DNA from 2 places in the Alicyclobacillus fodiniaquatilis genome. Region 2 is predicted to be linked to the other one. Evidence: a T-box and tRNA genes for the amino acid it is inferred to sense, from the RefSeq annotation. Region 2 holds a T-box; the other holds one or more tRNA genes.
What was found. The T-box of region 2 lies ahead of proS (proline--tRNA ligase). A T-box ahead of a tRNA ligase gene usually reads a tRNA of that ligase, here a tRNA-Pro.
Positions count from the first base shown of each region.

Region 1: it encodes a tRNA-Pro, which carries the amino acid that the T-box ahead of proS (proline--tRNA ligase) is inferred to sense. The anticodon was not compared.

Region 1 is NZ_JBHUCX010000085.1:20,264-32,453, reverse strand. It holds gene cmk ((d)CMP kinase) at 1-625, shown strand, start outside; gene ACFSB2_RS20875 (lysophospholipid acyltransferase family protein) at 615-1,220, shown strand; gene ACFSB2_RS20870 (hypothetical protein) at 1,217-1,525, shown strand; gene rpsA (30S ribosomal protein S1) at 1,592-2,761, shown strand; gene ACFSB2_RS20860 (hypothetical protein) at 2,915-3,475, shown strand; gene ACFSB2_RS20855 (DUF512 domain-containing protein) at 3,547-4,917, shown strand; gene der (ribosome biogenesis GTPase Der) at 4,948-6,276, shown strand; gene plsY (glycerol-3-phosphate 1-O-acyltransferase PlsY) at 6,298-6,915, shown strand; gene ACFSB2_RS20840 (NAD(P)H-dependent glycerol-3-phosphate dehydrogenase) at 6,912-7,952, shown strand; gene gcvH (glycine cleavage system protein GcvH) at 8,115-8,498, shown strand; gene spoIVA (stage IV sporulation protein A) at 8,761-10,239, shown strand; tRNA gene ACFSB2_RS20825 (tRNA-Pro) at 10,386-10,462, shown strand; gene mtrB (trp RNA-binding attenuation protein MtrB) at 10,630-10,875, shown strand; gene ACFSB2_RS20815 (heptaprenyl diphosphate synthase component 1) at 11,071-11,808, shown strand; gene ACFSB2_RS20810 (polyprenyl synthetase family protein) at 12,016-12,190, shown strand, end outside.
Region 2 is NZ_JBHUCX010000035.1:97,686-109,875, forward strand. It holds gene ACFSB2_RS13725 (alpha/beta hydrolase) at 1-547, shown strand, start outside; gene ACFSB2_RS13730 (nucleotidyltransferase domain-containing protein) at 1,362-2,117, shown strand; gene ACFSB2_RS13735 (hypothetical protein) at 2,430-2,714, shown strand; gene ACFSB2_RS13740 (hypothetical protein) at 3,610-4,059, shown strand; gene ACFSB2_RS13745 (hypothetical protein) at 4,394-4,927, opposite strand; gene ACFSB2_RS13750 (hypothetical protein) at 5,016-5,471, shown strand; gene ACFSB2_RS13755 (hypothetical protein) at 5,561-5,857, opposite strand; gene ACFSB2_RS13760 (class I SAM-dependent methyltransferase) at 6,444-7,232, shown strand; gene ACFSB2_RS13765 (YdcF family protein) at 7,419-8,015, shown strand; gene ACFSB2_RS13770 (nucleotidyltransferase family protein) at 8,212-8,784, opposite strand; gene proS (proline--tRNA ligase) at 8,781-10,127, opposite strand; T-box leader at 10,176-10,420, opposite strand; gene nagA (N-acetylglucosamine-6-phosphate deacetylase) at 10,506-11,684, opposite strand; gene ACFSB2_RS13785 (hypothetical protein) at 12,012-12,190, shown strand, end outside.

The DNA.
Region 1 (12,190 bases), on a different contig from region 2:
CACAGTAGCCAGGATGGTTGCCAAGCGTTTAAACTTTTTGTATGTCGATACAGGGGCAATGTATCGTACCGTTGCCTATTTGTGTATTGCACACAGTGTGGATGCGACAAATTCACAGGCCATCATACAAATGCTCAATCAGCACGATGTCACATTTCAAATGAGTGATGATGGATTCAAAGCGTTGGTGGACGATGTAGATGTCAGTGTTCAATTGCGTGATCCAAAAGTGAGTGCCCATGTTTCCACGGTTGCGGCGCATCATGAAGTTCGTTCGCGCCTGACGACGTGGCAGCGCACCTTTGCCAAGACGCAATCGGTGGTGATGGATGGGAGAGACATTGGGACGGTTGTTTTACCAGATGCAACCATTAAGATTTTTTTGACAGCTGATGTAGAAGAACGCGCAAGAAGACGCCAACGAGAATTTTGTAAAAATGGTCATGATGTTCCCCTGGAAGAAATTATTCAAGCGGTTGCGGAACGGGATGCGCGGGACAGTTCACGCGAAATTGCACCACTAAAAGCGGCTGGTGACGCCATTCAAATAGATTCTACGGGGAAATCCGCTGAGCGAGTTGTAGATGAAATCTTATCATTGGTGGAGGATGCCCATGTCGGATAATCAAACCGCCAGACCCACGACATTTCTCTATCGCCTAGCTGGTGTGGTCGTGCCAGCATTCTTTCGGCTCTTTTACCGTGTTCAGGTTGAAGGGGTAGAACATGTGCCTACTGAAGGCGGCATTATTGTCGCTTCAAATCACATCAGCAATTTTGATCCACCTCTATTGGGGGTCGTGGTGCCGAGATATATCCGCTTTATGGGCAAGGCTGAGTTGTTTAGCACCCCTGTATTGGGAAACATTTTTAAAGAGTTAGGCGCCTTTCCCATTCACCGCGGCAAAGTGGACAAACACGCCATTCGCACTGCTATAGAGGTTGTTCAGAAGGGTGGGTGTCTGGTCATGTTTCCGGAAGGGCATAGATCGAAAACAGGTGAACTCGGTGAATTTATGCCTGGCATCGCGCATATCGCGCGCAAAGGTGGGGGCAAAATTGTGCCAACGGCCATTGTTGGTTCTTATCGTCGGTTTAAACCAATGCTCGTTCGCTTCGGCAAACCGTTAGATGTCGCTGCATTTCCGAATCAGCAGTTGATGGAAGAACTACGACAGCAGATGATTTTCCTCTTGCAGCAAAATAAGGAGAAAGTATGACGTATTTTCTCCCGATTGTCCAAGGTGTTGCGCTTTATGTTACAGTGTTATTAGGTATATTTTTGTATGTTGCCGTTCTAGGGCGTTTGCAAGCTGTAAATAACGCCAATCATGCCCAAAAGCGGCAGGCCACGCATTTGACTTTGGCACTTGTTGGCGTCATAACTATGGTATTCGGTGTTGGGTGTGCTCATCGGCTCTGGCCGCAAGTAGATGGATTGTGGTTGTCGATTTTAGGCATTCTAATTATAGCTGTGGCTTGGCTGATTTATCGCTTGCGTCGGCTATCACCGAAAACGAATTAGCGCCGACTTTTGTCGTGCGTTGACCATCATACAATTTCATTGAACTGGAACAGGAGGCCAATCTTTATGTCTGAGGATTTACGCGAAATGTTGACTGATGGCGCGGTTCACGAAGGAGATGTCGTAACGGGTGAGGTTACATCCGTTGATGATAGTGGAGTTACAGTCGCATTATCACATGGTTTTGAGGGGGTCATCTCCGCTCAAGAACTGTCAGCCATACCTGGCACCGATGCATCCCAAGTACTGAAAGTTGGCGACAGTGTAACCGCTGTGGTCACGAAGGTGGACATGGAATCAGGTCAAGTGGCATTGTCCAAGCGCCGTGCGGAGCAATCAGAGGCATGGGCACGCATGCAGGCGCAATTTGAAAGCCAAGCGGCTTTTGAAATTCAAGTGCGCGATGTTGTCAAAGGTGGACTGGTCGCCGACGTCGGCGTGCGGGCATTTATTCCGGCATCATTGGTAGACAGGCGTTTTGTCGAAGACCTGAAAGAGTTTAAAGGACAGACATTGAAAGTAAAAGTGGTCGAACTTGACCCGGAAAAGAACAAACTGATTTTATCGCGCCGCGCAGTCTTGGAGGAAGAGCAAGAATCGCGCGTACAAGAACTGATGGAGAAACTGCAACCTGGAGAAGTCATCGAAGGCGTTGTTCAACGTTTGACCGACTTTGGCGCGTTTGTAGATGTCGGTGGCGCAGATGGACTCGTACATATTTCAGAACTGTCCCACACCCATGTTGAGCATCCATCAGACGTTGTCAAAGAAGGAGATCACGTTAAAGTCCGCGTCCTTCGTGTAGATCCAGACGCAGGGAAGATCTCGCTCTCCATCAAGTCCGCACAACCGGAACCATGGGAGGAATTTGCGACAGAGTTCCACCCTGGCGATGTGGTTGATGGCGTTGTCAAACGCGTTGTTGATTTCGGCGCATTTGTCGAATTGCGTCCCGGCCTTGAAGGGCTTGTGCACGTTTCGCAAATTTCCAATGAACATGTGGCGCAGGCATCTGATGTTCTAGAACCAGGTCAAGAAGTGAAAGTCAGAGTATTGAGTGTCGAACCAGAGCGCAAACGGATCTCATTGTCGATGAAAGAAGACAATGGTGGTGGCGCACGCGAGCAGCAACCACGCCGCCGCGAACCACGTCGTCAACCGGAGCGTCAGGTAGATACCTCTTCTGGAACCGGCGCTACATTGGGCGATTTGTTTGGTGATTTGTTTAAAAAATAAGTCACAATTGCAGTGAATCGGAATGTCTCACCTCTCGGTGGGGCATTCTTTTTTACTCCATGATCTACAAAGCTATATTTCCTCGATCACGCTTGGCAATTTACGCATATTTTTAGGTTCCTTTCACATACTCCAGTTATTGGAGGTGTGTGGATGGATTGGCATGTCGTCTTATCATGCTGTGCACTTCTATTGATTTTTCCCCGTTTCGGGTTGCGAACCTGGTGTCGTTATATCTATATCATGGTTTTGGCGTTGACAATCGTTGGCGTGACACTTCTTCACCCTCAAATTTCGACGGCGTGGTTATTGCTTGGCCCATTGTTCGTCGTGCTGCTGAGATGCCTTACCCTGCCGAGATCATACTTGTCATTGCGAACCTTTGTGCATGGTTGTACAATCGCGATTCTTTTACATCGGATCCAACACCTTTATCCGTTTGCAACGCTATATGGGTACTCGGTGGATTACATCGAAGCTGGTTTGGTCACGGTACTTCTCTTCATCTTTGTGCCGGAATGGCGCCTTGTATGGGCGGTTTGGCCTGTGACGTATGTGACATGGTTCGGATTGAACGTGAGAGAAGCGCCTACCGGTGTGTTGGCAGATGCCATCACTTGGTTTTGGAGCATGGAATTACTGTTACACATCGTTTTTTTTGCATATATGTACTTTCAAAAGAAGGTACAAAAAGATGTCCAAGATGGCGTATAATTTGACGGAATCAGGTCTATATCGCATAATGACGAGATGTACAGAAACACGTTACACGGGAGGCAACACTCATGCCAAAAATAAAAGAAGTGAAGCCGGGCTCTTTGGCGGAGGAGCTTGATTTACAGCCTGGCGATGAGTTATTGAAAATCAATCAAATTACCATTAACGATATTGTGGATTTACAATTTGCCCTTGCTGGTGAACAAATCGAGCTGGAAGTAAAAAAAGCTGACGGCGAGTTATGGCAAATTGAAGTTGATAAAGATTATGACGAAGGATTGGGTGTCGAGTGGGAGCATCCAACCGTGGATCGCGTGCACTTGTGTCACAATAAGTGTGTGTTCTGCTTCGTTGACCAGATTCCAGGTCAGATGAGAAAAACGCTAAACGTGCGGGACGATGACTACCGTCTCTCTTTTTTGCATGGGAATTTTGTCACCCTGACGAATCTGAAAGATGCTGAGTTGGAGCGGATCGTCAAATTGAAAATGTCGCCGCTCAACATCTCAGTTCATGCGACCAATCCGCAACTGCGTGTCCGGATGGTCGGCAATAAACGTGCTGGCGAAATCCTGAACCAAATTCAGTATCTCGCTGACAACGGCATCGAAATGAACACACAAATCGTGTTGTGCCCAGGTTGGAATGACGGTGAAGAGTTGGACCGCACCATACGCGAGTTAGCACCGTTTTATCCTGCGGTCAGGACGTTGTCGGTCGTGCCAGTCGGTCTGACAAAGCATCGCCGTGGTTTACACAAGTTGCGTGGTTGCACACCAGATGAAGCGCGACAAGTGGTTAAGCAAGTACGTGCTTGGCAAGAGAAACTGCGTCCTGAATTGAGAACGTCTTTTGTCCATGCTGCTGACGAATTTTACGTGCTGGCAAACGAAGCTGTGCCACCGAGCGAATACTACGACGATTTTTCGCAAACGGAAAATGGGGTCGGCGTCATTCGCACTTTCCTGGACGAATTGGAAGAAGCGTGGCCGCGTGCGCCAAAACATTTGGCCGCTGCGCATCGCAAAGTCGGTGTGATCACAAGTGTATCTGCTGCAGCCACCATTCGCGCAGCGTTGACTCGGTTCTCGGCCGTCCATGGGTTACACTATGAGGTTTTTCCGATTGTGAATAATTTCTACGGAAACAATGTCTCTGTAGCTGGCTTGCTGACCGCAACGGACATCATGGAACAACTCGCGGGGAAAGTCGCCCATCTGGATACGTTGCTATTGCCTGATATTATGCTGAAAGACGATGATGATGTCTGTTTGGATGATTATCGTGTCTCGGACATTCAGAAAAAGTTAAAGACGCATGTGACGGTCGTGCCCGCGACGGGAACAGGGCTTGTCTACGGCACCTTGGGCTACACTCAGTCATTGCCGCCGCGCCGCCGCTATGAAGCGACGTTGCGCAGTGTGGCAAGTGCGCAGTAACATTTACAGTAGAGAAGGGAACTAGCATTTATGCCGACTCCGGTCGTGGCCATTGTAGGTCGCGCAAATGTGGGAAAATCGACGTTGTTTAATCGAATTGTGGGACAACGTCTCTCCATTGTTGAAGATATTCCAGGTGTCACCAGAGATAGACTTTATGCCAAAGGCGAGTGGAATGGCGTGAAGTTTGATCTGATTGACACTGGTGGAATCGAGATGGACGAAGAAGATGAAATGGAGAATCTGATTCGTGTGCAAGCCCAATTGGCCATTGATGAAGCAGATGTCATTGTGTTTGTCGTTGATGGAAAACATGGACTCGCTGTGCAAGATGAATATGTGGCAAATTTCTTGCGCAAATCGAAAAAACCGATTGTGCTTGCTGTCAACAAATTGGACCATCACAATCATCACCCACAGAGCTATGAGTTTTATCAGCTAGGTTTTGGTGAACCTATTCCAATGTCCGCTGAGCATGGCATGGGCACAGGCGATGTGCTGGATGCCATCGTCGAACAGTTGCCGCAACTGGCGCCTGAAGAAGTGGATGAGGACGCAATTCGCATTGCCTTTATTGGTCGGCCAAATGTGGGCAAATCCAGCCTTGTCAACCGCTTGCTCGGCGAGAATCGGGTCATGGTCAGCGATGTTGCGGGCACTACGAGAGATGCGATTGATACGCCGATTCAACACGAAGACCAAAAATATGTGTTAGTGGATACGGCAGGCGTGCGCCGTCGTGGCAAAGTGTACGAGCACATTGAAAAGTACAGCGTTTTACGGGCATTGCGCGCGATGGAGCGGGCGGATGTCTGTTTTGTCGTCATTGACGCGGCGCGTGGGATTGCCGAACAGGATAAGCGAGTCGCGGGGTATGCGCTGGACGCCGGTTGCGCCATCGCCTTTTTGGTCAATAAGTGGGACGCTGTCGAAAAGGACGACAAAACGGCGCATCGTTTTGAAGAAGAAATTCGCAGCCATTTTCCGTTCATGCGCTGGGCGCCGGTTTTGTTTGTTTCTGCGCTGACAGGACAACGCGTGTCGCGCGTATTGGATTTAGCGCGCAGCATCGCTGAAAATCATGTGTTTCGCGTGCAGACTTCTGCGTTGAATCGCGTGCTTGCCGACGCCCAAATTTCTGTCGCGCCACCGTCTAGCAAGGGGCGAAAACTCAAGTTATACTATGGAACACAAGCATCTGTGAAGCCACCGACATTTGTGATCTTTGTCAATGATCAAGAATTGTCGCACTTTTCTTACGAGCGGTATTTGGAAAATCAATTGCGGGAAGCATTTGATTTTCAGGGAACACCGATTCGTATTCGCGTGCGGACGCGTTCCCAAACATCAGATGATTAATCATTGGGAGAGAATGACGTGATCGTATTATGGGTGATTTTAGGAGTCGTTATCGCGTATTTAATCGGATCCATTTCCACTTCGACTTTGGTTGTGCGCTTGGTCGCAGGTACGGACATTCGACGGTACGGAAGTGGGAATGCGGGTGCAACCAACACACTGCGCATGTTGGGTACGGCGTGGGGAATCGTTGTTCTGATATGTGATGCGCTCAAAGGCATGATTGCGCTGTGGATCGTCGCGGCGATGACGAACACCAACGGCGTCGCCTTGGCGCTGGCGGCCATCGCCGTGGTATTTGGCCACAACTGGCCTGTATTTTTTGGCTTTCGCGGCGGGAAAGGGATCGCAACGACCATCGGCGTGTTGCTTTGGCTTGCCCCGCTGATGACCATCATTGCGGGCATCATCTGTCTGGTTGTCATCGCGCTGACGCGATATGTGTCATTGGGTTCACTCATTCTCACTGTCCTGATTCCCATTTTGTTGGCCATTTGGGCGGCGTCACATGGGGCTGCGCTCTGGGCATCCATTGTGCTGGCCCTATTGTCTTTCTACCAACATCGCGCCAACATCGCTCGACTTCTTCGTGGCCAAGAACGCAAATTGTTTGATCACAAATCGAGTGAATCCTTGTGAAGGCGTGCGTGTTAGGCGCCGGCAGCTGGGGAACCGCACTTGCCAATGTACTCGCTACGAACGGTCACGACGTGGTGATTTGGGGGCGCGATGAAGCGGTCGTAAACGCCATCAACAAGGACCATCTGAATCCAAGATACTTACCTGGGGGAGCTTTGTCTCCCCTATTGCATGCGACAACTGATTTTGCCGGAGCCATCAGGGACGCTGAGTTGGTTCTTTTTTCTGTGCCTTCACAGGCGTTGCCAGTGCTTGTCTCTGATGCCTCTGCCTTGATTTCGCAAACGGCGGTGATCGTCCATGCAGTAAAAGGGTTTACCCGACCAAACAATGTCCGCATCAGTGAACACATCAACCTTGTGATGCCAAATGTAGAAAAACGTCTGGCTGTGCTCTCCGGACCCTCCCATGCGGAGGAGGTCGTGCGTGGAATGCCGACAACGGTCGTCATCGCGAGCGCCAGTCAATCGACGGCGGAGACCGTTCAGGATGCGTTCATGAATGCGCAATTTCGCGTCTACACACAGGCAGATGTCGTCGGCGTGGAACTTGGCGGGACGTTGAAGAACATCATCGCACTGGGTGTGGGGCTCACAGATGGATTGGGATTGGGCGATAATACCAAAGCCGCGCTCATGACGCGCGGCTTGGCGGAAATCACGCGCCTTGGCGTTTCCTTGGGTGCCTCACCATTGACGTTTTCAGGGTTGGCGGGCATTGGCGATCTGATTGTCACTTGCACCAGTAACCACAGCCGCAATTTTCGCACGGGCAGATTGCTTGCCACAGGCTTGGCTCTCAATGAGGCGCTAGAGCAGATCGGCATGGCTGTGGAAGGAGTGAGCACCACATTTGCCGCCGCTGAATTAGCACAGACCCATCAGGTGGATATGCCGATCACGACTGCGCTAAAATGTGTGCTGAAAGGTGATGTGACGCCAGGTGCGGCCGTGCGTGAACTGATGCAGCGCGAACGCAGCCATGAAATGGAGGACGTTGGTCAACGTCCATTAACGCATCATTGGCGTTTCAGCTAGGAGACTTGTGTAAAAGTTTTCGAGTCATCAATCTGCTCGGAAGGATTTCACATGACTCTTGTTCGATTTTAAAATTTGTTAGCAAGGATACCTTGGTCAGTAGATGTAGATTTGTTACACTGCTTGTGTAGACATGCTTTATCTGGATATGGGAGGATCAACATGAGCCAAGTTCCGGACAATTTAAAGTACTCTAAGGAACATGAATGGGTACGGGTGGAAGGCAATCGCGCTTACATTGGCATCACAGATTTTGCGCAAGATGAACTCGGTGACATCGTGTATGTAGAGTTACCTGAAGTTGGTTCATCATTGACTGAAAATGAAACATTTGGCACGGTAGAATCTGTCAAGACGGTTTCGGATTTGTTTGCACCTGTCAGCGGCAAGATTGTGGAAGTCAACGAGCAGCTTCAGGACGAGCCGGAGAAGGTCAACACAAGTCCATATGAAGATGGATGGATGATTGTTGTAGAGATTACGGGTGAAGATGCCGTATCACAGCTCCTGGATGCCAATGGATACAAAGCACACATCGAAGAATAAACAGCAAAGACAGAAGGACGGTTCTAACGTAGCTCGACTGCGTTAGGGCCGTCCTTTTTTAATCTTTCGTTCTACTTCCTGTCTATCAGCCGTATATATAGTCAACGTCAGGGACGAGTTTGGATAGTAAGCATACCCTGGAACGTATCGCATATATTTTCTACTGTCCACCGACACCGGACAGTCTACGGGGATTGTCAGTGGGCCGGGGCAAGGCATGCGTATCGCAGTCTAACACCGGTCATCTTGAGGAGGGAGAAGATTGGAAAAATTCGACGTCTTTAAAGATATTGCTGAGCGAACGGGGGGCGACATTTACCTCGGCGTTGTCGGCCCCGTGCGCACTGGCAAGTCGACATTCATCAAGAAGTTCATGGAACTGATTGTCTTGCCAAACATCAAAGACGAGGCTGAACGTGTGCGGGCGACTGATGAATTGCCACAAAGTGCAGCAGGTCGAACCATTATGACGACCGAACCGAAATTCATCCCCAACCAAGCAGTCGAAGTTGGGGTGGCTGAAGGGCTGGACGTGAACATTCGAATCGTCGACTGTGTTGGATACGCAGTTCAAGGTGCGCGCGGATATGAAGATGAAACAGGTCCCCGCATGGTGACAACGCCTTGGTTCGATGAACCTGTCGCTTTTCAAGAAGCAGCCGAAATTGGCACGAGAAAAGTGATTGCTGATCATTCGACCATTGGCGTTGTGGTGACAACCGATGGCAGTGTTGCCGAAATTCCGCGCGAGGGATACGTAGAAGCGGAAGAACGTGTTGTCGAGGAACTGAAGGAACTTGGCAAACCGTTTGTGATTTTAGTCAACTCTGTGAATCCGGATCATCCGCGGGCTCAAGATCTGCGCGATGAATTGTCGGTTAAATACGATGTGCCCGTCATCGCACTTTCCTGTGCGACGCTGACGACACACGAGATCAATTATGTGCTGCGTGAGGCACTTTACGAGTTCCCTGTCAAAGAGGTCAATGTCAATCTGCCCAACTGGGTCATGGTACTGGACGACGATCACTGGTTGCGCTCGCAATTCCACGATTCAGTGCGCGATACCATCCAAGACATTCGCCGTATCCGCGACATCGACCGGGTCGTTGCACAGTTCGCGGAATACGAATTTATTACAGGCGCTGGCTTATCCCACATGGATATGGGGCAAGGCGTTGCAGTTATCGATTTAGATGCGCCTGACGAGTTGTACGACCGTGTGCTCACGGAAGTGGTCGGTGTCCAAATTACAGGTCGGGATCAACTCCTGCGCATGATGAAAGACTTTGTCTATGCGAAAAAAGAGTACGACAAAGTGGCCGAGGCACTGCGCATGGTGAAACTCACCGGCTATGGTATCGCGCCACCGTCACTGGAAGAGATGACTTTGGATGAACCAGAGCTCATCAAACAAGGTTCGCGCTTTGGCGTTCGCCTGAAAGCGACAGCACCGTCCATCCACATGATTCGCGTCGATGTGGAAAGCGAATTTGCGCCGATTGTCGGCACGGAGAAGCAATCGGAAGAATTGGTTCGCTATCTCATGCAAGACTTTGAAAAAGATCCGCTTAAAATCTGGGAGAGCGATATTTTTGGCAAATCCCTGGCGGCCATTGTTCGCGAAGGTATTTCAGGCAAACTGTCACTGATGCCAGAAAATGCGCAGTTTAAACTGAAAGAGACTTTACAGCGAATCATCAACGAGGGCAGTGGTGGATTGATTGCCATTATCCTTTGATCTGAACTGCCAAGCATATGGGATACAAAAGACAAATGTCCGAGTGGTCATCTCTCGGGCGTTTGTCTCTGGTGAAAAACATTGTGAAAACAAACGTTGCCATGTGCTGAACCGTACGCTATAATATTCCTTGCCTCGGAATATAGCGGGATGTGGCGCAGCCTGGTAGCGCGCTACCTTGGGGAGGTAGAGGTCCCGGGTTCGAATCCCGGCATTCCGACCATAAACCAGCGTAAACCACGCTGGTTTTCGTTGTTTATTCGACTGTTTCTGATTTTCATGAGATGCCCCAGCCATGTGTGACGAAGACTGAGCCATCGGTCAAATCAAAATGTCGGCTCAGCCCAACACGGTGGATGGCGCATCACCTTCAGTGTGGGAGGTTCGAAAATGGCAGACTCATCTATTACTGAAGATTATTTTGTCATCCGTGCCCTGGACAACGGTGTGCAGGTCATCGGCATGACCCGCGGCCCAGAGACACGATTTCATCATGCCGAAAAACTGGATAAAAATGAGATCATGATTGCCCAATTTACAGAACACACATCCGCGATGAAAATTCGCGGCAAAGCCATCCTCTACACAAAACATGGCACCATCCGCACAGATGGCAATGATGAGCAGAAGAAGTAGGGAAACGGCGCGTTTGTGTTATACTGTCTAGGAGCGTGCCCAAGTAATTCGGCTTTTGGCGCATGTTTATACAATCCCGTGCGCCAGTTTACCCGTCAAAGCATGATATTGTATAAATATGTGCATGTCGGATGCTTGGCACGCGCTTAAAGTGGAATCGAATGCCCCCGTGATACATAAGGAGATGACACAGGCTTGACGGATTGCAGAGAGAATTTGTTCAGACGTGTAGAGCGTCTTGCAATACAACATATGCATCAAGACTATTTGGCGGCGCGCCAAATTAGCCAATCCGTCAGTCGCTTTCATTTTGATGTCGGGTACGCCATCTTGACTGCGGCCGAGGTGAACGAAGCTGAGCTTGAACAGGTGTTAATGGCTGTTCTGCTGCTAGATCAAGGGCTGTCCATTCATAATCAAATCGACATCTGTCCAACAGAGCAGCGAGAGCTGATTGTACTCGCAGGTGATTACGACAGCAGTAAATATTACTTTCTTCTCGCCCGGTTGAACAACAGTCGTTTGATGCATACACTTTGCGATGCGGTCGCCGAAATCAATGAGGCGAAAGTGACCATTGTGGCAAATGGGATGGATTTGTCATCGCAGGAATATCTGCGCCTGCGTGAAATCGTTTGTGGACAGTTATTGCGCGCCTTGGCTCGTCATTATTTGGGTGAAAGCGGCGCATGGACGACACATGTGGATTCCCTTGTACAAGCACATGTTGTAAAAGACGAAATTCTGACGCGGAATTATACGCGTAATTTTTCCATACAGCAAGCATCCCGCTGGCTGGATGACTCCATGGAGCGGGTCATCACCATGCCTTCCACATCACATGAGGGTCCTCTGTACACTTATTTAGTGGAGTACTTTCAACCGATTCGCCAGACGGTGGAGCATCTACATGTGTCAGAGGGGAATCGGTAATCATGAATGCAAGGCGACACGGCAATACATAGGCGGATATACGAGGCATGGCATTTTTGCGGATTGCCTAAATCTCTGACCGACATCTGGATGGAGAACGGTTTAGGCAAAGTGTCAGCGAGGCGGGATGATGAATGTGCGAAGTGATGCCTTGATGAACGGTATTGCGGCACTTCATATTGGTTACAAACGAGAGGCGTGACCTGGTTGGATTTTAGCAGTATTTACGCAAGTTATCAAACACAATTGAATCAAGTGGAGCAGATTCTGCACGAGAGATCTATCGCACAACATGAGGTGCTATCCCACGCAGGTCAGCAACTGATTGATGCCGGCGGGAAACGCTTGCGCCCCTTATTTGCCTTGATTTGCGGCGCATCCA
Region 2 (12,190 bases):
GGACGGCACCAAAGTTGGTCCACACCGTCTATTTACAGAACTCTCTCGTCGTTTAGCGGGCTTAGGCATTGCAAGCATTAGGTATGATTTCTTAGGTGGCGGAGATAGCGACGGTCCAACTGAGGACGTGACCCTGACTGGACAGATCTGTCAAACCATTGCCATCATTGAAAATGTTGTACACGACGTACGGTTTGACAGAGAACAATTGTATGTCATTGGATTCAGCACCGGGGGTTATGTAGCAAGTATCGCGGCGAGTCAAATCCCTTACTCTGTAAAACGACTAGTTCTCTTGAGTCCAGTCCTTAATAGTGCAGACGTTGTGAACGGGTTATTGTCAAAGGCTACGCGTGAAACTCGATATGTCGATTACTTGGGAAATCGTCTATCTGTAGAATCAATTCTGGATTGGCGCCAGCCTCGCCCCGAGTCACTCTATGGTCGGCCCGACATCTACCCTCTTGTTATAAACGGAGCTGCAGACCGACTAGTACCACCAAGCATAATTAAGCAGTTTTGCGACGACGTGTACAAAAAAATATAAGAATTGTGTAATTCCTCATGGAGATCACGCATTTCGGAGATATAACCAAAAACAGGAAGTATTATGCGTAATCGAAGAGTATTTGGTAAAAAGTGACGCAAAAAGCATATAGATCGCAAACCAGTTTACTTGCTCCTCCCAGACTTGTGCCGTTCGCAACAATGAATAGATGCAATCGCGTCTCTCAGATTTCCTTGCAGAGTCGCTATTGCAGACTTCTGTCCGATAATCCATAAAGCAAGGGGTTTTACGGCGCTTCTGATAAATATACATCATCGGTTTAAAGTCAAATACACTTCGTCTATCTGATCCTGAGTGATTCCAATGTCGCGTAACGTCCTTACCCTGTTTGATGGCCTGATACGCAAATGTTTTGCGCAGTGTATGTGTTCCCAATGCGGTCCTTTATCCCCACCGCTTTAGCGGCCCTATCTAGGGCTTTCCAAGCTTGTACCTTCTGTATTTTTCCAAGAGGCTAAAAGCGGATCAAAACGTAAATATGCAGCTCGCTTTTCTAGGTACTCCTCAATGGCTTTCCTGGAATAGTTGCTGATCGGAAAAATCTTCGCTTTTCCCGTTTTTTCTCTCGAATCGTGATTCGATCCGGCACTTTCCCTCTCTTACTTGAGAACATCCTTGATGTGCACCCGCAAAAGATCACTCACGCGCAACCCGCTGTTGATCTCCAAAACGAACAGACAGTAAAAACACTTTCACATTGAAAGTCCAAAAAAGGTAAATATCTTCTGGTGTACAAAAGTGGTGCGAACCTTTTGTACCTTTAGTGCGCCTTATAGTTAGGGAGGGATTATATATGGGTATTCGGGTCGAGGGGGAACCACCATATCCGACAACTCAAGCAGAACTGGATAAATACTGCAACCGTTTCATTCAAACCTTACAAAAGTATCTAAGGGATCGTTTGATTAGTGTTCATTTGTGTGGCAGTTGGGCACGCGGAGAAGCTAACCCACCTGTGAGTGATGTAGACTTAATGGTTGTCATCGACAAAATTGATGAACAAATTTCTGGTGCATTACAAAAAGTTTGGCAAGAGGTAAACATGGGGTGTGCTAATGTTGTTGATTTACCCGAAATCGCAGCCGCACCGACAGAATTGATGGCAATGATGTCTGACTGTCACGTCGTTCTCTTAGGCACAAACCCGTTTCCTTCTCCCACCAAGGAGAGATATGCGCAGAACCTTGCTGATGTTGCCAGTACAATGGGGTTATATGCGAGATCGCGGGAGTATTATCATTGGGAAACCAATGAGCGAAAGCTAAGGCTTCTGAAGGAGTTAAATACCAAATACATGCTTAAATGGGCTTTGAGAAATCTTGTTGCTATTCGAACAGGCACTATTCCAGTCACATACGCGGATTTGAAACGGCAGCTTCTAGGAACGGAAGAAGGTTGCCTACTGCATTGGGCTGAGAATGTGACAGATTCCGATTACACAACTGCGGAAAGTCAGTTGGAAATATCAAGCCGATTTAGCCTATTTGCTCAAAGATGGCTTGAGGAAAGTTCTTCAGTAAGAAAAAACGGGTTAAACAAGCGTACCTAAAATAAAATACATGTTCGTAGATAATTCCGATAGTAGACGTGCCACTACTTCAGAAAGGTGACGAAACACCGATTATTTGCCCTAATACAAAGGAGCGCACGGCAAACAAAGACCGAGGAAATTTCTCCTTGGTCTTTTGCTCTATCTTAGGAAGCACAATACGCCTATGTTTTATTTAGAGATCCCTTGTAGAGAAGGCACATCGCATCTTTCCGCAAAGTTATATTGTCGCTAATGATAAGCTAACGGCATATTAATTGGAGGATTGTACCAACAGATGTTGAATACAATGTTGTGAATGGGGTGACGTCTTTGAAGCACGAAAAGAGCGATACGCAAATCACCGTCAGTCTAGACAACGCTTTCAATCCTTACGAAGATAAAACGCTGACAGAAATGCAGCCTGATGCGCCTTTCGTTGATCAGCGAGAACCGTTCAATGATGTTATTAAGCATAGTGATATCATAGTGGGACATCAGCAAAATCGTACACTTTCGGATTTTCCACGACGCATCCGACCATGGGTGCGGGTTTCTGCAATCATGACCCTCGTGTTTTTAGCTGGGGGAATCCTTTGGGATATAGTGCGTTGGTAATGGGCGTTAGAAGAAAGAGACGTAACATTTGTTATTAGACATGGCCCTAGCGCCAGAGGTGTTGGGCTAACGGAGCAGCATTCCTGATTAACTTGGTTATCAAAATTTGGAGTAGTGCTACAATCGAATCATACTGGCAAAGACATCTCGTTGTAATTATAGGCACATATGAAAGAAGGATTGCTTTGAGAAGACTTTATCCAGCGTGAAATCCGAAGGAACAATGGAAAAAGCTTCGTGCGAGCGGGATGTCACGATTTATTTTAGTTCGAGGTGTACTAGGGTGGGGAATTACAACCTGGTGTATTTTTGCAATTGTTATGGGACTTAAGCTAGGTAATCAGGCCACATTAGACGTCTGGGTGGGATTTATCATTTTCTTAAATGTGGTATGCGACGTGTCGAGATGCCTCTGAATATGATTTATGGATTGCTGATTTTTGATTTAGCCTGTTCCGATCCCTTATCTGTCTCCTAGTCGGGTACGTGCTGATCAAAAACGACGCTCTACATCCATCGGTTGGCATCCGTACACAAAGAGGTTTGAGCGACCCTGCATGGAGGCTAAGAACCGAGAAGCTTGCAGGCAGATGGGATCTCCGGCTTGGCTTAGTCTGGACTATCCTGGTAGTTATTTTGTTCCTTCTTGCCCGCGATCTTTGGGTAGAGATGGCGTTTTTAGTAACGGCTTTTGCGATTGTTGTCTTGCCATTGTTTGCGTTGCGAACGAAGTGATGATGAGAACCGTCTTCTTCAGCTAAAGGGCGCGAATGTCTGAGAAGGACTCGCACCCTCCGATACATAAATATACAGTAATGATTTGGTACTGTTACTGTACCCTTGAGCAGCATTCTAAAAATATTGACGAATATGGATATGGAAAGGGGGCGTTTGTTTGAATCGCAACGGTTTGCGAGGACTCATTGTGGTGTGCGTATTGTCCTTGTGTACTAATGCCTATGTTGTTATTCGTCATTTTGCACAGCGTTCATCGAATTATAACGACATGGCAATGGTTCCATACTACCTTTCTATGGCTCTTGATTCCTACATCATCGAATTTACCAAAAAGGGAGATCCGAACGAACATTATCAACCTGGCAACCTTTCTGTGCAGATGGCATTCTCCTCGTACCAGGCATCTGAGTCGCTTTATCGTGAATATGGGTACAATACAAATGCGGCTTTGACCTTCCTTGATCAACTTCGGAACGCATCAGATGCACAAGCTTATCATGAACTGCTAAGCCTCAAATCGTATCTTCCAAACACGTTTATAAAACCCTCACAGATTCAGCCTCTGTTTAATGCAATGGCTTCAGAGTACAAGGGCATCCGCACTTAATCATTGTGGGATCAAAGGGTTCGTACGACGTAAAATGCCTTAACGGTCACTCGCCCGCTTACCATTATCAGGATATATCCCTCAATACGATCTGACATAACTTTTGTGTTTTCGAATGATACAGCCGTACTTGAATAACGACATCCTACGGCACAGTAGCGGAAATCCGTAATCATGTTCAGCAATTTATGGACGCGGAGTTTGGCCTACTTTCCAGTTCAGCAGGGCACTTATCTGAATACCATTGGAGACATCACCTGGCAAGTGTCGGGTCATCGTTGGGAAGGACAATCGGCTGATTAGCCCCAGCAAATCTTACAATTGTTTCTTCCGATTAATTGGAACTGGTGAATGTGTATAAGGGCTTCAAGAAATTTACCAAATGAGTTGGGAATGCAGGTGAACCTTTTGCATTATTCTGAACCATTATTACTGTTGAGCCCTTTATGAAATAATAATCAGTAATGTTTTTCGCAACATGGTGTATCCAATATTTCATACCAGTTGTCTTTATTTTGTCTGGCGTCCAAGACAATGATTTGATTGGTTCATCGGTGGTACTTGAATATTCACTAATGATCATCCAAGCGGATTTGATATTTGAAAACAGAGTAAAAGAGGGTTGCGATGTCATCGATTTAATCGAATAGTCCTTCGCACCTAAGCCTCCGACTGGAATATAAGCTGGAAACAATACTTGATGTGCTAATACAAAGTTCACCATTTTATTCACGGTACTTGGGGAAAAGTTATCGTTTATATTGATGGCTGCATGTTGAACATTCTTTGCATGGGAGGAACATCCACTAAGGACGCTAGTTATCATTAAAACCCTTGCAATAAGAGTCAAAGCGTGAAGTGACTTCAACAAACCTCTCTCCTTTGCTCAGATCAACTAATCTCATCCATAACTTTGGTATAGTAAAAGTACATAGGCGCCTATTTGAGGTGATTACGTGAGACGTAAACCTTTAATCTCTGTAATTTCAATCTTAGTCACTATAGGAATTTTAATATCAGTTTCATCTATTTGGAAACATAAAACTACAGAACTTTCTGCTCAAATTAAATATGATCTTGAAATTTCATCTCGGATGACAGTGAAGAACGTCAAGAAAGTTGTGAATACCGAAGCCAATCTTGGTGGCACTTATTTAGAACCAGACATCTACGGTGTGCCTACTAATCCTGGAACAGGTATGTTGCGCTATTATTTAGACGATAAACTCCACAGAACATTGAATGTACCATATCAACTAATAACGGCTAACATATATTCTCAGGCAAATCCTAGTACTCATTCAGTAATTGCGTATACCTCATCCACTGTTAAAGTACCGATTTTGTTCGGCATAAACACGCAAATCACAGAGAAGTATCAATTTCCTGACCCAGTGAAAAAATTAAAGTAGAAAATCATTCAGTTCCATTAAAGTCCATCATTATTTCGACAAAACGCAGCCCATAAGTAAAATAGATCCAATCAACCGCCGAAGGATGCCTATTTATTCTGTATCTTTGCCTTTATATACTTTCCATTTGGATAATCGTATTCGAGCGCAATTTCATCATTGGGTTTATGCCCAGGAACACGAAACACCTTTACTTTGCCAGGCTTTTGTGTAAAACCCAACTGCGTCCCTACAGTTTTTATCCACCCCTCCGTGCCATAAGTGCGACCGTTCCACTGTACTTGTGATGGTACACCGTATCCCAGACTCGTATGTGTGGTTTGACCACATCCTGTAACTGATGCAAATGTAATCAAGATAAATCCAACCATCAAAATTCGTTTCACAATGTCACCCTCCCTGTACTTTAACTGACGGACGATAATTCCGATTCGTTACAGGGGAGCGCCATAAAAGCAGTAATGTTGGACGATCCGGGAGCTCTTCTCTTTAAACAGAGGCTGGATGAACACATAATAAAAACCACTCGTCGAATGGAGTGGTTATTCTTTACGGAATATGTAGCCAATTTAACCAAAGGTGCACTTCTTACTCACCTACAATAGTAGGATAACTCTTTATAAAATATAAGTCTACACTTTTTTCAATTTACATGGAAAAATTGTCCCACAGAGGCGCGGGATCAATAAACGATTGAGCGCTTCGCCCGTGTATCTCATACCGTCAAAGTGGGAGGTCATGAAATGTCGCAAGAAGAGCAAATCCCATCGTTGTTCAACTTAGTGGCTGATAAGGTTGCCGTTAACCTAACACAACTCACTCCCTGACCCTATTTTCCCATTAAGAGGCTAGTGATTACCACGAAAGAGGAAGAGTGATCTAGCGTTTCTGCTCTCATGGAAAAAGTGTTTGACAATTCATCGGAATGTGAGTTAGTCCAGTTTGCATCACCATTTTTAGGAGGTAATGTGTATGCAAGAGCATTTGTCCCGTGCAAACAAAACCGCGTGGGAAACGAAGGCCTATCAAGCTTGGGTTCATGAATTTGGAGCGCCAAATCAGCTTGCCAAGGAACTTAAGCAAAACCTAACACATACTCTACGTTATTGGCTGAAGTACATTGGTGATCCAGCAGGCAAACGAGTGCTGAATCTCCTTGGCTCCCATGGTCGTAAAGCTATTTCTTTAGCTCTGATGGGAGCTGATGTAACTGTAGTCGATATATCCGAGGAAAATCGAACATACGCTACACAGGTGGCTGAAGCCGCAGGTGTACAGTTGAATTACATTTGTTCTGATGCCTTGAATATACCCAACGAGGACATGTTGGGGCATTTCGATATCGTGTTAATGGAATTTGGTATCCTTCACTACTTCACAGACCTCAATGCTATTTTTTCAGTGGTTAATCGGAGATTGAGTACAAATGGTCGTTATCTCCTCACCGATTTCCATCCTTTTGCCAAAGCATGGAGAAGCACGAACCTTCTCAAACACCCGACTGGTAATTACTTTGATGATACCATTCATGAAGAACAAGTTGCGTTTGCTCAGTTACTCCCCATTGAAGAACGGTCTGGCTTAAATCCGACTGTGACACGAAGTTGGACTGTAGGGGATATTATTACTTCAATTGCATCTCAAGGAATGTTCATACGGACATTTGAGGAAATACGAAACGCCCAAGACCCCACATTTCCTGAGTTTTATACGATTGTTGCTGACAAAACTGATGCGCATTTGCCTCCATTACACCTCTGACAGGTAAATAGCATCTTTCCGGAAAATTATATTTCTAGCGATCACACTCATCATTCAAACGTGTTGTGTCGCTCCGTCGTAGATTAAGTTAACGGAGCAGTAATCTCCAATATTCACTATACAAATTTTGTTGGTAAAATCTTCACAAATTGTTGTTACTCTGAGTTTGTATTGGAGGCTCGCAGTATGAAGATTTCAGAGTTGGACGTGGAGAATCTGTCAGTCGACCAAATATCCCGGTTACTTTTCGGCTTATCAGATGATGGTGAGCAAGGCGACTGCATTTTCGTATTCGGCAGTAAAAACGGGTATGAATACCGTGTTCCTAAAGCGGTCGAACTGTACAATGCAGGTCGGGCTAAAAAAATCCTGTTTTCTGGCGGTGCGACGTGGGGAGATCAGTCCGAGCCAGAAGCTATCGCAATGAAGCGTGCCGCGGTTGCTCTTGGAGTAGACGCAGAGGATATCCTCACTGAAACAGAGTCCAAACACACAAAAGAGAATGTACTAGCCTCATTGCTAACGTTGGACAGGGAATTTCAGTTGCAGTCAGTTAGGAGACTGCTTGTTGTTACCACAACTTTTCACATGCGAAGATGCTATCTTGCATTGAATACCTTTATGCCGCATTGGATTCAGTATAGTCTCTGTTCTGTGGATGATCGAACCACCAGGTCAGATAACTGGTGGCTGAATCCCAAGGGGTTGGATAGGGCACGGAACGAGGCACGGAAAGTGATTGAATACGTTCAAATCGGCGCCTTGATCGATGATGAGTTTTAGATAGGCGTATCGCTAAGCGGTTTAGTAGCAATTTTTCATGAATGTTCGGCGTGATCGAATTAGCTGGCGATGCTGCCCGCAACAATCTTCATCGTGATCGCGCTCCCTTCCTGAAACGCTGTATTCAAAATGATGCTGCTCAAATACGCAAAAGGATCCCCTCACAAAAATCACATATATATATGCACATCGCCCTTTATAGAATCATTTTCACTTTGGGCCACTTCTTGAGCGGCTCCTTCGCGCGTATTCGCTCCTGGAATATCTCGTTAGTTATTCTTCGGGGGTTTCGTCGCAATATCATATGGAACAAATCATCCAAACCGTAAGGGGCCACTACTGCAAATTCATCGTTTTCTAAATGCCTCACTGCGACACAGGTGGCTGGTTCCGGCCATGTTGCAATCGCATCTGCCGATGAAACCAGCGGTTCGACGGGATATCCAAATACCCGCTCGTACCACAAATGCACGGCGGCCTGGTTCTTTGCTTCCCATGGAACATCGGGCATAATCCTTTGCAATTGGGACTGGACCGCCAAGTCGCGGCGCGGCGTTAAATCCGCTTCATCGAAAAACGCGACATCCACGTCTTTTATTGGCGTTGGTATAAGGTAATCATGCAGATGGTCCCAGACAATGTTCCGAATGATACCGCCTCCAACCAACCAATCGGGTGGATCACAGGTTCGAACGGCGCTTAGGACTTTCATGAACCAGTCATTTTGGCTGAGAATACAAATTAATTTTGAATGCTGATTGGCAGTCAATGCGCTATCTCCTTATCACTCATCATCGCGGCGAACAAGCGCGCCCATTCTGCACTGTCCCCTATCGTCGCCAAAGGCACATACACCTGCCGCCCATTGGCGCGCTGGCGCAATTCCACCCGCCCCTCCTCCAGCGTTCGTTGACTCACCGTGATGCGCACTGGCATCCCCAGCAAATCCGCATCTTTCAACTTACTGCCCGCAGCGACCGCCCGGTCATCAAATAACACGTGACGCGCCCCCAGTGTCTGGTAGATGCGTTCGGCGGTTTCCTTGATGCGCGCATCCGCGCCAATGACCGCCAAGTGATACGGATAAGGCGCGACACTTTCTGGCCAGACAATGCCGTTTTCGTCGTGATGCTGCTGAATCAAACAGGCGAGCACCCTTGTGATGCCAATGCCATAGCACCCCATCACAAGCGGCGCAACGCGGCCATCCGCCGCGGTAAAGTTCGCTTGCAACGCACTGCTGTACTTTATCCCCAACTTAAAGATGTTGCCCACTTCAATCCCCCGCACACGCTGCAACAGCGCCCCACAACGGACACAGTGATATGCGTCGTCCACTTCTCCTTCATCGACGCGGGACGGATTTTGCGCCATCTCGCCACTACCCAATGCCCGCCTGCCCACTGCCACTTCGCGATTGGCGGCATAGTCACAGGTCGGGCAAAGTAGGAGTGTGTCTTCGCCATCCGCGTCAAGAAACATAAATTCATGCGCCTCGCCGCCACCCATCATCCCGGTGTCCGACTCCACCGCGAGGACATCAAGTCCGCAGCGCTGGTAAAACCGCTCATACGCTGCAAGCACCTGGGCATAATGGCTGTTCAAGTCTTCCGTCGTCTCGTGAAAGCTGTAGGCATCTTTCATCAAGAACTCCCGCAGGCGCACCAGTCCGCCCCGCGGCCGCGCCTCGTCGCGGAACTTGGTTTGGAGTTGATAAATTATCAACGGCAGTTGACGGTATGAATGGACGATATTTCGCACCAATTCCGTCGCAGCCTCCTCGTGGGTGAGCGCCAACACCATCTCTTGTTGGTTTCTGTCCGCAAAGCGCACCAATGACGCATCCACCGCCTCATACCGACCGGATGCCCGCCACAGGGCTGCCGGCTGCACAACTGGCAACAGGACTTCTTGGCCACCTATTTCACTCATCGTTTCGCGCGCGATGTCCGCAATCCGGTGCAGCACCTGCGTCGCTAAAGGCGTCAAACTGTAGATGCCAGCGGAAAGTTGGTGGACAAGGCCGGATCGAACCAGAAGCTGATGGCTTGTAAGCTGCGCGTCCGCAGGCGCATGTTTCTCCGTTTTCACAAGCAGCGTTGACATTCGCATGTTGAACACCTCTCATTTTCGCCTGAACATAAACAAGACCCCGCCCTATGAAAGGACGGGGTCAACCCGTGGTACCACCTTTGTTCGTCGTCACCAGGACGACATCTCAGCGCCTTCGCGTGCTCACACCTTTGAGCAGCGACGGCTTGCCTTCAGATAACGGGAGGCGTCCGGGCGATTCATCATCGCCAGTTCCAGGGTGGGTTCACACGCGCTGGACGACCGACATTTCACCATGCTGTCAGCTCTCTGCACATCTCTTCGCGTGTTACTAGCCCCTTCACAACCTATTTCGATGGTCCGCAATTTTGTGATTATAGGCAATATACGCACCTTGGCGTATTCTGTCAACTGGCAAACGCCATTTTCATTTTGCCATCAGCGCGCGTAAACCGTATTGCCGCCGATGATGGTGCGCATGACCTGCAGCGATTCGTCCAATAACACCAAATCCGCGTCTTTCCCCACTTCGATGCCGCCCTTGCGGTCACTTACACCCAGTTCACGGGCTGGTGTATCCGAAGCCATTTGCACGGCGGCCAGCATATCCACACCCACACGGCTGACCATCGTTTTCACCGCATTATTCATCGTCAACGTGCTGCCTGCCAAATTATGCCCCTCGGTCAAAAGCGCCACGCCATCCGTCACAGTGACATCCAAGCCGCCCAGTCGATAATGGCCATCCGGCTGACCAGCTGCCGTCATTGCATCGGTGATCAACACCACTTTGCCAGGCCCTTTCGTTTTGACCACCAGCTTCATCACTTCCGGTTGCACATGGTGGCCATCGGCAATCAGTTCACAAACCACCGCATCAGACAATAGGCAGCCACCGACCGCCCCGCCTTCGCGATGGTGCAGGCCGCGCATGCCGTTGAACAGGTGCGTTGCATGTGTCGCGCCAGCTTCAACCCCAGCTTGAATCTCCGCCATCGTCGCGTTTGTGTGGCCCATGGACGAGATGATGCCGTTTTCCGACAACCAGCGAATGACGCGGAGCGCATCCGGCCGTTCCGGCGCGATGGTCACTTTGCGAATCAGACCAGGCGCAACATTGGCGAGACGCTTCATCACATCGAGGTTCGGTTCCAATACATAATCCGGGTTTTGCGCGCCACGCCGCTCCATGTCGATAAACGGCCCTTCCAAGTGCAAGCCGAGGATGGTCGCGCCGAGGTATCCCTCGTTCCGAACCGTATCAACGCTGGCAATGGACTTGGCCAGATGGTCCACAGGCGCGGTCAGCGTGGTCGGCAGCCAAGATGTGGTGCCGTGCTTGGCGTGAAACTGGCCAATGGTGCGGATGGACGATGCTTGTCCATCCATAACGTCCGCGCCGTTGCCACCATGAACGTGGATATCGATAAAGCCAGGCACCAACCATGCCCCATTTGCGTCAATCACTTCATCCGCCACAGCCAACGCCTCTGCCGATTGCGCAACTGCGCTGACAACCCCATTTTCGACCTTCACCCATCCATCTTCGATCACGCCGTACGGCGTCACAACACGCGCTCCTCGAATGACCATTGACCCTGTGCTCATCGCGCTCATACGCATTCCATCTCCTCACTCTGCGGACTAAATGACCCAGTCATTTGACAAAACCGTTCTCTATGTCGACCATATCCATAATTGTACACCTCGGAGCATATTCGAGGTATCTGTTTCTGAGCAGGACGGTACAATAAGCCCGTATTTTCTGGCGCGCAAGCCAAACGCCATTTTTAATAAATATATAAATACATAAATATAAACCTATATATTCGTATCATTATATTCCGCTGATGCGCTTGTAACATATCTCCGGGTTGTTACGTCACATCCATATAGAGCAAGAAGCAACATACGTGGTTCATGATTGAAAGGGGAACACCGGAAATGAACCTTAAACATAAAACGTGGACAGCCACCCTGATGGTTTTGGCGGGAATGACCTTGCTGACAGGCTGTGCAGCAAAGACGACCGCACCAGCGCCTAAGAACCAGGTGACTCATACCGCGAATCAGGTAGCAAAGGGGAATACAGAGAACCAACTGAAATCCACAGCAAAATCAGA